DNA from 3 places in the Lysinibacillus sp. BS3 genome. Region 2 is predicted to be linked to each of the others. Evidence: a T-box and tRNA genes for the amino acid it is inferred to sense, from the RefSeq annotation. Region 2 holds a T-box; the other regions hold tRNA genes.
The links. The T-box of region 2 lies ahead of metG (methionine--tRNA ligase). A T-box ahead of a tRNA ligase gene usually reads a tRNA of that ligase, here a tRNA-Met.
Positions count from the first base shown of each region.

Region 1: it has a tRNA-Met gene. The T-box ahead of metG (methionine--tRNA ligase) is inferred to sense a tRNA for this amino acid. The anticodon was not compared.
Region 3: it has a tRNA-Met gene. The T-box ahead of metG (methionine--tRNA ligase) is inferred to sense a tRNA for this amino acid. The anticodon was not compared.

Region 1 covers NZ_CP154860.1:3,809,665-3,814,007, forward strand. Annotated here, with positions in the region: rRNA gene AAJG31_RS18775 (23S ribosomal RNA) at 1-389, shown strand, start outside; rRNA gene rrf (5S ribosomal RNA) at 500-615, shown strand; tRNA gene AAJG31_RS18785 (tRNA-Val) at 626-701, shown strand; tRNA gene AAJG31_RS18790 (tRNA-Thr) at 705-780, shown strand; tRNA gene AAJG31_RS18795 (tRNA-Lys) at 788-863, shown strand; tRNA gene AAJG31_RS18800 (tRNA-Leu) at 881-965, shown strand; tRNA gene AAJG31_RS18805 (tRNA-Gly) at 1,002-1,076, shown strand; tRNA gene AAJG31_RS18810 (tRNA-Leu) at 1,082-1,170, shown strand; tRNA gene AAJG31_RS18815 (tRNA-Arg) at 1,179-1,255, shown strand; tRNA gene AAJG31_RS18820 (tRNA-Pro) at 1,265-1,341, shown strand; tRNA gene AAJG31_RS18825 (tRNA-Ala) at 1,358-1,433, shown strand; tRNA gene AAJG31_RS18830 (tRNA-Met) at 1,462-1,535, shown strand; tRNA gene AAJG31_RS18835 (tRNA-Ile) at 1,543-1,619, shown strand; tRNA gene AAJG31_RS18840 (tRNA-Ser) at 1,635-1,727, shown strand; tRNA gene AAJG31_RS18845 (tRNA-Met) at 1,781-1,855, shown strand; tRNA gene AAJG31_RS18850 (tRNA-Asp) at 1,859-1,934, shown strand; tRNA gene AAJG31_RS18855 (tRNA-Phe) at 1,994-2,069, shown strand; tRNA gene AAJG31_RS18860 (tRNA-Gly) at 2,075-2,148, shown strand; tRNA gene AAJG31_RS18865 (tRNA-Ile) at 2,150-2,226, shown strand; tRNA gene AAJG31_RS18870 (tRNA-Asn) at 2,231-2,307, shown strand; tRNA gene AAJG31_RS18875 (tRNA-Ser) at 2,318-2,408, shown strand; tRNA gene AAJG31_RS18880 (tRNA-Glu) at 2,411-2,482, shown strand; gene AAJG31_RS18885 (VOC family protein) at 2,542-2,958, opposite strand; gene nadA (quinolinate synthase NadA) at 3,124-4,227, opposite strand; gene nadC (carboxylating nicotinate-nucleotide diphosphorylase) at 4,214-4,343, opposite strand, start outside.
Region 2 covers NZ_CP154860.1:3,108,696-3,113,038, reverse strand. Annotated here, with positions in the region: gene AAJG31_RS15365 (2-isopropylmalate synthase) at 1-1,008, shown strand, start outside; gene metG (methionine--tRNA ligase) at 1,059-2,693, opposite strand; T-box leader at 2,751-3,011, opposite strand; gene AAJG31_RS15355 (HAD hydrolase-like protein) at 3,099-3,746, opposite strand; gene fosM (FosM family fosfomycin resistance protein) at 3,762-4,187, opposite strand; gene rsgA (ribosome small subunit-dependent GTPase A) at 4,205-4,343, opposite strand, start outside.
Region 3 covers NZ_CP154860.1:3,479,485-3,483,827, forward strand. Annotated here, with positions in the region: rRNA gene AAJG31_RS17110 (23S ribosomal RNA) at 1-1,675, shown strand, start outside; rRNA gene rrf (5S ribosomal RNA) at 1,788-1,903, shown strand; tRNA gene AAJG31_RS17120 (tRNA-Asn) at 1,920-1,996, shown strand; tRNA gene AAJG31_RS17125 (tRNA-Ser) at 2,002-2,093, shown strand; tRNA gene AAJG31_RS17130 (tRNA-Glu) at 2,118-2,192, shown strand; tRNA gene AAJG31_RS17135 (tRNA-Val) at 2,208-2,283, shown strand; tRNA gene AAJG31_RS17140 (tRNA-Met) at 2,310-2,384, shown strand; tRNA gene AAJG31_RS17145 (tRNA-Asp) at 2,388-2,463, shown strand; tRNA gene AAJG31_RS17150 (tRNA-Phe) at 2,479-2,551, shown strand; tRNA gene AAJG31_RS17155 (tRNA-Thr) at 2,564-2,639, shown strand; tRNA gene AAJG31_RS17160 (tRNA-Tyr) at 2,649-2,732, shown strand; tRNA gene AAJG31_RS17165 (tRNA-Trp) at 2,746-2,819, shown strand; tRNA gene AAJG31_RS17170 (tRNA-His) at 2,832-2,907, shown strand; tRNA gene AAJG31_RS17175 (tRNA-Gln) at 2,912-2,986, shown strand; tRNA gene AAJG31_RS17180 (tRNA-Gly) at 2,992-3,066, shown strand; tRNA gene AAJG31_RS17185 (tRNA-Cys) at 3,075-3,148, shown strand; tRNA gene AAJG31_RS17190 (tRNA-Leu) at 3,196-3,276, shown strand; gene AAJG31_RS17195 (PqqD family protein) at 4,157-4,343, shown strand, end outside.

The DNA of each region.
Region 1 (4,343 bases), 700 kb from region 2:
TCATCGCATCCTGGGGCTGTAGTCGGTCCCAAGGGTTGGGCTGTTCGCCCATTAAAGCGGTACGCGAGCTGGGTTCAGAACGTCGTGAGACAGTTCGGTCCCTATCCGTCGTGGGCGTAGGAAATTTGAGAGGAGCTGTCCTTAGTACGAGAGGACCGGGATGGACACACCGCTGGTGTACCAGTTGTCTTGCCAAAGGCATCGCTGGGTAGCTATGTGTGGACGGGATAAGTGCTGAAAGCATCTAAGCATGAAGCCCCCCTCAAGATGAGATTTCCCATTACGCAAGTAAGTAAGATCCCTCAAAGACGATGAGGTAGATAGGTTCGAGGTGGAAGTGTGGTGACACATGGAGCTGACGAATACTAATCGATCGAGGACTTAACCAAAACGTTTGAAACATTCAATGCACCGTTTATCCAGTTTTGAAAGAGCAAATCTTTCTAAAAAGAGAGCTTCTAGATACAGCAGTACGCCGTGTATGGAAGGTCGACCATAGTCTAGTGATGATGGCAAAGAGGTCACACCCGTTCCCATACCGAACACGGAAGTTAAGCTCTTTAGCACCGATGGTAGTTGGGGGCTTCCCCCTGTGAGAGTAGGACGTCGCTAGGCATAATACCCAGGAGGATTAGCTCAGCTGGGAGAGCATCTGCCTTACAAGCAGAGGGTCGGCGGTTCGAGCCCGTCATCCTCCACCATATGCCGGTTTAGCTCAGCAGGTAGAGCAACTGACTTGTAATCAGTAGGTCGTGGGTTCGATTCCTATAGCCGGCACCATTTTTTCGAGCCATTAGCTCAGTTGGTAGAGCATCTGACTTTTAATCAGAGGGTCGAAGGTTCGAGTCCTTCATGGCTCACCATTTATAAATAATAATAAGCGGGTGTGGCGGAATTGGCAGACGCACTAGACTTAGGATCTAGCGCCGCAAGGCGTGGGGGTTCGACTCCCTTCACCCGCACCATTATTTTCATTGCCAGATAAAAAAGCTTATGCACATGCGGAAGTAGTTCAGTGGTAGAACACCACCTTGCCAAGGTGGGGGTCGCGAGTTCGAACCTCGTCTTCCGCTCCAAATGTGCCGGGGTGGCGGAACTGGCAGACGCACAGGACTTAAAATCCTGCGGTAGGTGACTACCGTACCGGTTCGATTCCGGTCCTCGGCACCATTTTAAATGCGCCCGTAGCTCAATTGGATAGAGCGTCTGACTACGGATCAGAAGGTTATGGGTTCGACTCCTGTCGGGCGCGCCAAAAGAACAACGGGAAGTAGCTCAGCTTGGTAGAGCACTTGGTTTGGGACCAAGGGGTCGCAGGTTCGAATCCTGTCTTCCCGACCATTTCCAAAAAGATTATGGGGCCTTAGCTCAGCTGGGAGAGCGCCTGCCTTGCACGCAGGAGGTCAGCGGTTCGATCCCGCTAGGCTCCACCATAAGTAAATTAACCAGTATAAAGATCCTGGCGGCGTAGCTCAGCTGGCTAGAGCGTACGGTTCATACCCGTAAGGTCGGGGGTTCGATCCCCTCTGCCGCCATCTTAAAGGACCTTTAGCTCAGTTGGTTAGAGCAGACGGCTCATAACCGTCCGGTCGCAGGTTCGAGTCCTGCAAGGTCCACCATTTATATATTGTAACGGAGGTATACCCAAGTCTGGCTGAAGGGATCGGTCTTGAAAACCGACAGGCGGGTAACACCGCGCGGGGGTTCGAATCCCTCTACCTCCTCCAGTTTTAAATTTTTATAAATGGTGCTTTAAAAACTCGAAACAACATAAAATTATCGCGGGGTGGAGCAGTGGTAGCTCGTCGGGCTCATAACCCGAAGGTCGTTGGTTCAAATCCGGCCCCCGCAACCAAAAGGTCCCGTGGTGTAGCGGTTAACATGCCTGCCTGTCACGCAGGAGATCGCCGGTTCGATCCCGGTCGGGACCGCCATTTTTAAAGATAAAAGTCATGAGAAGCAAAAGAGTGAGCAAGCTTAGCATGGACGAAATGGGTCAGTAGCTCAGTTGGTAGAGCATTAGATTGAAGCTCTAAGTGTCGGCGGTTCGATTCCGTCCTGACCCACCATTTATGCGGGTGTAGTTTAATGGTAAAACCTCAGCCTTCCAAGCTGATGTCGTGGGTTCGATTCCCATCACCCGCTCCAAGGGCCTATAGCTCAGCTGGTTAGAGCGCACGCCTGATAAGCGTGAGGTCGATGGTTCGAGTCCATTTAGGCCCACCATTATTCCGAAGTAGCTCAGTTGGTAGTAGCACCTGACTGTTAATCAGGTTGTCGCAGGTTCGAGTCCTGCCTTCGGAGCCATTTTTATTTTGGGGAAGTACTCAAGAGGCTGAAGAGGCGCCCCTGCTAAGGGTGTAGGTCGGGTAACCGGCGCGAGGGTTCAAATCCCTCCTTCTCCGCCATGGGCCCGTTGGTCAAGTGGTTAAGACACCGCCCTTTCACGGCGGTAACACGGGTTCGAATCCCGTACGGGTCATACTAGAAACAGTAGATGCAATTGCATCTACTGTTTTTTGATATTCATAGATACAAAATTTACTCTTGATTCAATGCATTTTCATCCATATAAACTACTTCCCAGATATGCCCATCTACATCTTGAAAACCCCAACCATACATAAATCCGTGATCTTGTGGTTCACTATAAGGTTTACCACCAGAGGCAAGAGCCTTATTCACTAATTGATCTACTTGTTCACGATTTTCAGCAGAAAGACATAAGATTGCTTCTGCAGAAGTAGTAGTATCTGTAACTTCTTTCTTACTAAATCCTTTAAATCGTTCTTCAACCATTATTAATACGAAGATATTTTCACTAATAATCATTGAGGCTGTTGTTTCATCACTGAATTGTTGATTGAACTCAAAACCTAATTCCTTAAAAAAACTGATAGATTTGTTTAGATCTTGTACTGGTAAATTGATAAAGATATTTTTCGATTGAAAAGCCATTTAGTATCACCTCCAAATTGACAGTATCATGGAGCATAAAGTCGTGTCAATTATAGCAAAGCGGGGCGCAAATGGAAGCCATTAGCACTATTAGAAGTAGGCGTTATGTCAACAAAAACAGAAAGGTTATATCTTCAACCTTTCTGTTTAAAAAGTTTTAACTATTTATCCTCTGGCTAGCATTCTTTCAAGTGAACTAAGTGCTTCAGCGGTAGTATGTTCATCTACTTGTATACGGTTATGAGGTTGACCTTGCTCAATACTTTCTAAGCTCCATAACAAATGTGGAAGGTCAATTCGATTCATTGTTAAACAAGGACAAAAGTTTTCGTTTAAGGAGACAATATGTTTATCAGGATGCTGCTTAATAATGCGATTGACAAGGTTCATTTCTGTTCCAATTGCCCATGCAGATCCGCTTGGAGCTCGATTGATTGTATCAATAATGTATTTTGTGGAGCCTGCATCATCAGCCGCTGCAACCACTTCACGGCTGCACTCAGGGTGAACAATTATCCTCATAGTCGGGTGTTCTTTGCGAATAACCTCTGTATGTTGAACAGTAAAACCTTCGTGCACAGAGCAGTGACCCTTCCAAAGAATAACCTGGATATTTTCAAGTGGCTCTTTTGTTTCGAGCAAGTTCTTATGTGGATTCCAAACAGCCATATTTTCAAGAGGTATACCTAAATCATAGGCAGTATTTCTTCCTAAATGTTGGTCAGGTAAAAAGAAGATACGCTGTTTTTGGGTAAAAGCCCATTGAACAAGTTCCTTTGCATTCGATGAAGTGACACAAGCACCACCATGTCTTCCAGTAAAGGCTTTAATAGCCGCAGTTGAGTTAACATAGGTTAGAGGAATAATCGTATCACCAAAGAGTTCTTGAAGAATTGGCCATGCTTGTTCAGTTTGATAAATATCAGCCATATCAGCCATTGAACAACCAGCGCGCATATCTGGTAAATAGACATGTTGCTGTTTCGTTGTCAGCATATCAGCAGTTTCTGCCATAAAATGTACACCGCAAAATACGATGTGTTCAGCTTCCTTATTTGCTGCAGATAATTGAGCTAACTGTAAAGAATCCCCAGTTGAATCTGCAAATTGAATGACTTCATCTTTTTGATAATGGTGGCCAGGAATAAATAATTTAGAACCTAATTTTTTCTTTATTGATAAAATACGAGATTCCATTTCCTTTACAGATAGTGCCCGATAATGCTCTGGGAGTAATGTCGTCTGTTGTAATAAACTAGTGATGGACAAGGGAATGATCTCCTTTCATTTGAACGAGTGCACTAATATCAAAAGCTTTAACTGAATGTGTTAAGGAGCCAAGTGAAATCCATTGAATACCCGTTTGGGCATAAGCCTTTAAATTT
Region 2 (4,343 bases):
AAATTAAATGACCGTATGAAAAATTTAGATGATAGCGTTCTTTTAAGCGTTCATTGTCACAATGATCTTGGCATGGCAACGGCTAATACGCTAGCTGCAATTAAAAATGGTGCAGATAAGGTAGAGTGTACAATCAATGGTATCGGTGAACGCGCAGGTAATGCTGCATTAGAAGAAGTTGTCATGGCACTTAAAACTCGTAGCTCCGTCTACAATGCAGAAACACGTATTAATACAAAAGAAATTATGAATACTTCACGTCTTGTTTCTAGCTTTATGGGCTTAGATGTACAGGTCAATAAAGCCATTACAGGAGATAATGCATTTGCCCATTCTTCTGGTATTCATCAAGATGGTTTGTTAAAATCGCGTGATGCTTATGAAATCGTCCATCCTGAGGATGTAGGTCTTGATGATATGGAGCTAGTACTAACAGCTCGCTCTGGTCGCCATGCAGTGAAAAATGCTCTTGAAAAATTAGGTTTTACTAATCTTTCAACAGAGGAATTTGAAGGTATTTTCGAAGGATTCTTAAAGCTAGCCGATGCGAAGAAAGAAGTATATGATCACGATTTATATGTTATTGTTGAAAGCTATTATGAAAAACATGATGCCAATAATAAAAATGCTACACATTATAGTGAGCAATTCTTTGATTTTGATGATCTACAAGTCGTCAGCAATACAAGCTTCCCTTCAGCAAGTGTTAAGGTTCGAAAAGGCGGCGAAGTATTTAAAGCTAGTGCAGTAGGCTCTGGTCCAATTGATGCCCTCTATTCAGCCATTGCAGAAATTACAAATATGGATGTAAAACTAGTGGAATATAATATCAATAGTGTTTCACGAGGCAAAGAGGCTTTAGGTAAAGTAAAAATTACGATTGAGCATGAAGGCGAAAAGTATATTGCAAAAGCAGCAGATACAGATATTCTTAAGGCAAGTGCATTAGCCTATATTAATGCGATCAATAGCATTGTAGTGACAAAATTAACACCTGTTATGAATTAAATGAAAATAGCAAAGCAGTATGGCACTTGTGCCATACTGCTTTTTCAATCCTAGTGACTATCCCTAACTAGTTTTTGATATTCCTCATCGATTCGTTCGATATCAAGACGTTCAAATAATGGTGTCACCTCTCGAATGACTTTAGGGAGATCTACTTGCTCATGCCACATCATTTCATTTATACCTAACATATTTCTTACTTTCTTTGCTGAAAACGGTAAGAAAGGATGCAGCAGCTGTCCTAAATTCGCAATGATATAGACGCAAGTTGCTAATGTACGATTACCTGCCTCTACGTTTTCTTTTACCTGCAGCCATGGCTGTTGTTCATCAAAATAACGATTAGCACCGCGAATATACTCAAAAATCGATTCTAACGCCTGTTTGAAATGACCACCTTCGATAAGAACACCCGCTTCATTAAACAATTGTACGGTTTGTTTTCGAATGTCGCTATCCACCTCCGCTTGTGGCACCTGACAAGCAAATGATTTCTCAATAAACTTCAATGTACGGTTTACAAAATTGCCATAGGCTCCGAGTAGTTCGCCATTATGGCTATAAATAAATTCCCGCCATGAAAAATCAGTATCACGATTTTCTGGCGCATTCATCGTTAAGAAGTAACGAATAGAGTCCGCATCATAACGGCTTAAAATATAAGGAACCCATACAGCCCAATTCTGACTAGTAGATAATTTGCGTTTTTCTAATGTTAAATACTCATTAGATACGATATGGGTAGGTAATGCCTTGGATCCAATTCCCATTAAAATGGCTGGCCAAATAACTGTATGGAATGGAATATTATCCTTCCCATGTACATAGTATGAAATGGTCTCTTCATTCCATAAATCTTCAATAGCTATTTGATGCTCTTTTGCCCATTCCAAGCTTGCTGTTAAGTACCCTGCTACAGCTTCAATCCATACATATATTTTTTTCCCTTCAAAACCTGGCACTGGAACATCTATGCCATTCGGTAAATCTCTTGTTACCGCTCGGTCAGGAACTCCCTCTGCCAAGTATCGCTCCGTTAACCCTAAAGCATTGTCACGCCAACGTTTCTCGGCTTTCGCTTGTGCTAAATAAGACTCCAACCTTCCTTGAAATTGACTAAAGGTAAAATAAAAGTGCTCAGTTTCCCGAATAACAGGTTCGTTCCCACAAATTTTGCAGCGCTTATCAATTAAATCCAATGGGTCTAAAATTTCTGAGCAGTTATCACATTGATCTCCCCTTGCTTTCGCTCCACAATTTGGACAGAGCCCCTCGACAAATCGATCTGGTAGAAATTGTTTATCCGTCTCACAGTAAGCCTGTTCAATTTTCTTCTTGTATAAGAAATTATTAGCCAGTAGCTGTAAGAAAAGGGCCTTAACGGATTCATGGTGGTGCTCCGCATCCGTTCTTGTGTACAAATCATAGGTAAATCCTAAATCATGAAAGCATCTAGTAAACTCCTCATGATAGTGATTAGCTATAGCTTCTGTCGTTGTATTCTCTTGTGCGGCACGTATAGAAATGGGTGTACCATTACAATCACTGCCTGATACATATAAAACCTGCTCACCTTTTTGTCGGTAATATCTAGCCAAAATATCACCTGGTAATAATGCGGCAACATGCCCTAAATGCAAAGAGCCATTTGCATACGGCCAAGCGCCTCCAATAACAATCGTCATTCTAAATTGCTCCCCTCACAGAAAAAATGGTAAAAAAAAATCGCCCTAATCAAATCTGATTAGGACGAGTATACCCGTGTTACCACCTATATTTACAAATAGCTTACACTATTTGCCTCTATCAGTACGTCTTCACTCAAAAAAGAGATACTGCTGCTGTTGTAACGAGTGCCCATCTCGTCGTAATCTACTGGCTAAAAAGCTTTCGGTACGAAGCTCAAAGGTCATTTTCAAAAGGGTTCATTTACCTCATTTACACCAACAGAGGCTCTCTACAAAATGCTAATCCAATTTACTTTTCCTTCTCAATGCTTTTTCTATAGGATTGGCATTATTTTACGCCTTCTTGTGAGGAAATGCAATGATTGTTGTAAAAGCGTCTTTTTTTTGATTCATTTTCTCGAGTTAATCGAATGTAACCTTTAGCAAATCAGTTAAATCATCAATTACTATATCTGCTTTTTCTAACTCCTTGTCTTGTGCAAAGTCAAAGCGAACACCTATTGATAGTAATTGATTGTCCTGTGCAGCTTGGATATCCGAAGAACGATCTCCTACCACTGCTCCATAATCAATTGTATTTTCATCTACAACTCTTTTGACCAGATCCGATTTATGCCCACTTGCAATTGCTTGAATGCTATAGATTCCCTTTATAAAACGCTCCAACTGATAGGTTTCGACGATTGCTTGTAAATAGTCAATCTGTCCATTACTCGCTATGTATAACGGATAATTCTCTGACAATGTTGCAAGGGTTTGTTCAGCGTTTGGATACAAAGCACCTTTATGTCCACGTATTTGCTCAATCAGCTTTACATGGAATAATACATTGCTCTCTTCTCGTATCTCTAAAGCATGCATAGGACATAATGTTTCCCACACAACAGGTAAAGGAACCCCCATTATTTCTCTATATTTTTCTATAGGTGTTTCTCCCTGCCACAAGCCGTTTGTCCGCAGCACATCAAATGTTGCGTCGAGCGCAGGCTCTAAAATAAGATTGGTTTGAAATAATGTTCCGTCCATATCAAAAATAAACGCTTTATTCATAAAATCTCTCCTTAATTAGTTATCAAAAAACACCATATGCTGCTTTTCTTGCTTATAATAATCCAAACGATCTTGCAAAGTTCCTGTATGAAATTCAAATTTATGACCATCAGGATCTGTAAAGTAAATCGATTTTTTATCCTTTTCATCTCTTTGCCGACCTGCTAAAATATTGACCTTTAGCTGAACCAATCTGTCATACACCTTATCAAAGTCATCCTCAGCGATTGTGAAGGCAATGTGTGTATAGGAATGATGGATGTCATTACGGGGTATATCCTTTTCTACATTCAGAGCTAGCCACAGCCCATTTACATCAAAATAGGCTGTGCTGTTCCCCTTTACTAGCAACTTGGCATCAAATACTCTTTCATAAAAAGTGATGGATTCCTCTAAATTAGAAACTGAAAACAATAAATGATTGATGTTTTTAATTGTCATGGCTGTGCTCCTATTGATTATTTCTTCCCCTTTTTCATTCCCTTGGCTATTTGCTTCCACTTGCGTTGCTCCTCAAGTTTTGCTTGCGTATTTGTTTTGCGCTCCATATAAGCCAATTCTCTTTGCAGCTTAAAATAGCTTTGTAGACGATATTGG
Region 3 (4,343 bases), 370 kb from region 2:
TTGAAGTCAGATCGGAAGGACTGGTGGAGCGCTTAGAAGTGAGAATGCCGGTATGAGTAGCGAAAGACGGGTGAGAATCCCGTCCACCGTATGACTAAGGTTTCCTGAGGAAGGCTCGTCCGCTCAGGGTTAGTCGGGACCTAAGCCGAGGCCGATAGGCGTAGGCGATGGACAACAGGTTGATATTCCTGTACCACCTCCTCACCGTTTGAGAAATGGGGGGACGCAGTAGGATAGGGTAAGCGCGCCGTTGGTTGTGCGCGTCCAAGCAGTAAGGCGTGTGTGTAGGCAAATCCGCACACTGTAACGTTGAGCTGTGATGGCGAGTCCGTATGGACGAAGTTCCTGATTTCACACTGCCAAGAAAAGCCTCTATCGAGGTGAGAGGTGCCCGTACCGCAAACCGACACAGGTAGTCGAGGAGAGAATCCTAAGGTGTGCGAGAGAACTCTCGTTAAGGAACTCGGCAAAATGACCCCGTAACTTCGGGAGAAGGGGTGCTCTTGAGCGTGCAAGCGCATGAGAGCCGCAGTGAATAGGCCCAGGCGACTGTTTAGCAAAAACACAGGTCTCTGCAAAACCGTAAGGTGACGTATAGGGGCTGACGCCTGCCCGGTGCTGGAAGGTTAAGAGGAGTGGTTAGCGCAAGCGAAGCTGCGAATTGAAGCCCCAGTAAACGGCGGCCGTAACTATAACGGTCCTAAGGTAGCGAAATTCCTTGTCGGGTAAGTTCCGACCCGCACGAAAGGCGTAACGATCTGGGCACTGTCTCAACGAGAGACTCGGTGAAATTATAGTACCTGTGAAGATGCAGGTTACCCGCGACAGGACGGAAAGACCCCGTGGAGCTTTACTGTAGCCTGATATTGAATTTTGGTACAACTTGTACAGGATAGGTAGGAGCCAGAGATCTCGGAGCGCCAGCTTCGAAGGAGGCGTCGGTGGGATACTACCCTGGTTGTATTGAAATTCTAACCCATGCCCCTTAGCGGGGCAGGAGACAGTGTCAGGCGGACAGTTTGACTGGGGCGGTCGCCTCCTAAAAGGTAACGGAGGCGCCCAAAGGTTCCCTCAGAATGGTTGGAAATCATTCGTAGAGTGTAAAGGCACAAGGGAGCTTGACTGCGAGACCTACAAGTCGAGCAGGGTCGAAAGACGGGCTTAGTGATCCGGTGGTTCCGCATGGAAGGGCCATCGCTCAACGGATAAAAGCTACCCCGGGGATAACAGGCTTATCTCCCCCAAGAGTCCACATCGACGGGGAGGTTTGGCACCTCGATGTCGGCTCATCGCATCCTGGGGCTGTAGTCGGTCCCAAGGGTTGGGCTGTTCGCCCATTAAAGCGGTACGCGAGCTGGGTTCAGAACGTCGTGAGACAGTTCGGTCCCTATCCGTCGTGGGCGTAGGAAATTTGAGAGGAGCTGTCCTTAGTACGAGAGGACCGGGATGGACACACCGCTGGTGTACCAGTTGTCTTGCCAAAGGCATCGCTGGGTAGCTATGTGTGGACGGGATAAGTGCTGAAAGCATCTAAGCATGAAGCCCCCCTCAAGATGAGATTTCCCATTACGCAAGTAAGTAAGATCCCTCAAAGACGATGAGGTAGATAGGTTCGAGGTGGAAGTGTGGTGACACATGGAGCTGACGAATACTAATCGATCGAGGACTTAACCAAAAAAGTTTGAAACATTCAATGCACCGTTTATCCAGTTTTGAAAGAATAAAATATTAGAATATACTTGTAATTTTTATAAGATATGTTATAATAAGTATTGTCTTTCAAATAGTCTAGTGATGATGGCAAAGAGGTCACACCCGTTCCCATACCGAACACGGAAGTTAAGCTCTTTAGCGCCGATGGTAGTTGGGGGCTTCCCCCTGTGAGAGTAGGACGTCGCTAGGCTATATACTAAAATTATTCCGAAGTAGCTCAGTTGGTAGTAGCACCTGACTGTTAATCAGGTTGTCGCAGGTTCGAGTCCTGCCTTCGGAGCCATTCTTGGAGAGTTGTCCGAGTGGCCGAAGGAGCACGATTGGAAATCGTGTAGGCGGTTAACACTGTCTCAAGGGTTCAAATCCCTTACTCTCCGCCAGCACTTTGATGTGTTCCAAACGATGGCCCCTTGGTCAAGTGGTTAAGACACCGCCCTTTCACGGCGGTAACACGGGTTCGAATCCCGTAGGGGTCACCAATTCAATACCCAGATGGAGGATTAGCTCAGCTGGGAGAGCATCTGCCTTACAAGCAGAGGGTCGGCGGTTCGAGCCCGTCATCCTCCACCATTATTTTAACAATATTATAGTATTATCGCGGGGTGGAGCAGTGGTAGCTCGTCGGGCTCATAACCCGAAGGTCGTTGGTTCAAATCCAGCCCCCGCAACCAAATGGTCCCGTGGTGTAGCGGTTAACATGCCTGCCTGTCACGCAGGAGATCGCCGGTTCGATCCCGGTCGGGACCGCCATTTATTTTAAAATATGGGTCAGTAGCTCAGTTGGTAGAGCATTAGATTGAAGCTCTAAGTGTCGGCGGTTCGATTCCGTCCTGACCCATCTTATTTTTTTGCCGGTTTAGCTCAGCAGGTAGAGCAACTGACTTGTAATCAGTAGGTCGTGGGTTCGATTCCTATAGCCGGCACCAGATATTCCCGGAGGGGTAGCGAAGTGGCTAAACGCGGCGGACTGTAAATCCGCTCCTTAGGGTTCGGCGGTTCGAATCCGTCCCCCTCCACCAGTTTTATTATTTTAGGGGCATAGTTCAACGGTAGAATAGAGGTCTCCAAAACCTTTGGTGTGGGTTCGATTCCTACTGCCCCTGCCAATTAATTTTATGGCGATTGTGGCGAAGTGGTTAACGCACCGGATTGTGGTTCCGGCATTCGTGGGTTCGATTCCCATCAGTCGCCCCATTGTTGGGGTATAGCCAAGCGGTAAGGCAACGGATTTTGATTCCGTCATGCCTAGGTTCGAATCCTAGTACCCCAGCCATTTTTGCGGAAGTAGTTCAGTGGTAGAACACCACCTTGCCAAGGTGGGGGTCGCGAGTTCGAACCTCGTCTTCCGCTCCATGTATGACGGCGGCATAGCCAAGTGGTAAGGCACGGGTCTGCAACACCCTTATCACCGGTTCAAATCCGGTTGCCGCCTCCATATTTTAACTGTTAATCGGTTTATCCGATTTTTTTTATCTCCATTATGCCGGTGTGGCGGAATTGGCAGACGCGCACGACTCAAAATCGTGTTCCTTTGGAGTGTCGGTTCGACCCCGACCACCGGTATCATCAAATTAATAAAAATTAAGAAAGCTCATAAATCTTGATATAACAGGGTTTATGAGCTTTTTATATTAGGGGAATTGCAACAGGTTTAGAAAGAGAAGGATTCTTTTTGAAGAAAAGGTCAACGAGAATAAAAAAAGTATAGAAAATTCATTGGAAGAGAATAGTATGAGTTTTAACATAGAAGTTACTCATGGGTTTGAATCTCCAAAGGAATCATTAGAAACATAATTAAAACAAGAATGTTTATATTAGCATTCTTGTTTTTTTATGTGATAAAACATTGTGTGTCAGAACGTTCGCTATGATAGACTAAGCAGTTATGTTTATGTAAAACAGGTAAATTTGTTTTACAAATTTTACAGGGCTTTAGAGGGTAATAAATATCTTTACAATATTTTTCTATAAAGGTTGTGCCATTTTAGACGCCTGAAAAGAATAGGTTTATCCTATAGATTTTAGGTAAAAGACAAAGACATCTGTTTCAACATCAATAATTTTTTGAACTTTGGTGGAGAGAGAATATTTTCTTTTATACATTGATTTTTAGATTTCTATTTTTAAGATCTTTCATGGACCAATAAAACCCTACGAGTTGCATCTTCTAGTTGATTGAAAGTTAACAATCAACTAGAAGGTGCAGTTTTTATATATGTGTTGAGTGATGGACTTGATGTGGATGTAATCGATAGCACAAGAGTTGTCATTTTACTCCACTACATTTATATAATCATAAACGTAATGGAGTAAGTAGAAAAAATACGGTTATGTGGAAGAAAGAAGATGATAAGAGTAAAGAGACTGTTAGAGCTTATGACTGTGTATAGTAGTAATACAGGAACAGTATTAAAGGATTGTTCACAATGTAAAAGAGGAGGAAGTGGTAAAAGGGATGCGTGTAAAAAAATCAAAGTATCTTCTTTCCTATAAAGAAGAGGATGAATATCTAATTATTAATATTTATACGAATCAAATTTACGCACTAGATAAATTTAGTTCATTTATTTGGGAAGAGTTTGATAAAACACCAATAGTCTCTGATATTTCCAAATTAATAGCTAAAAGGA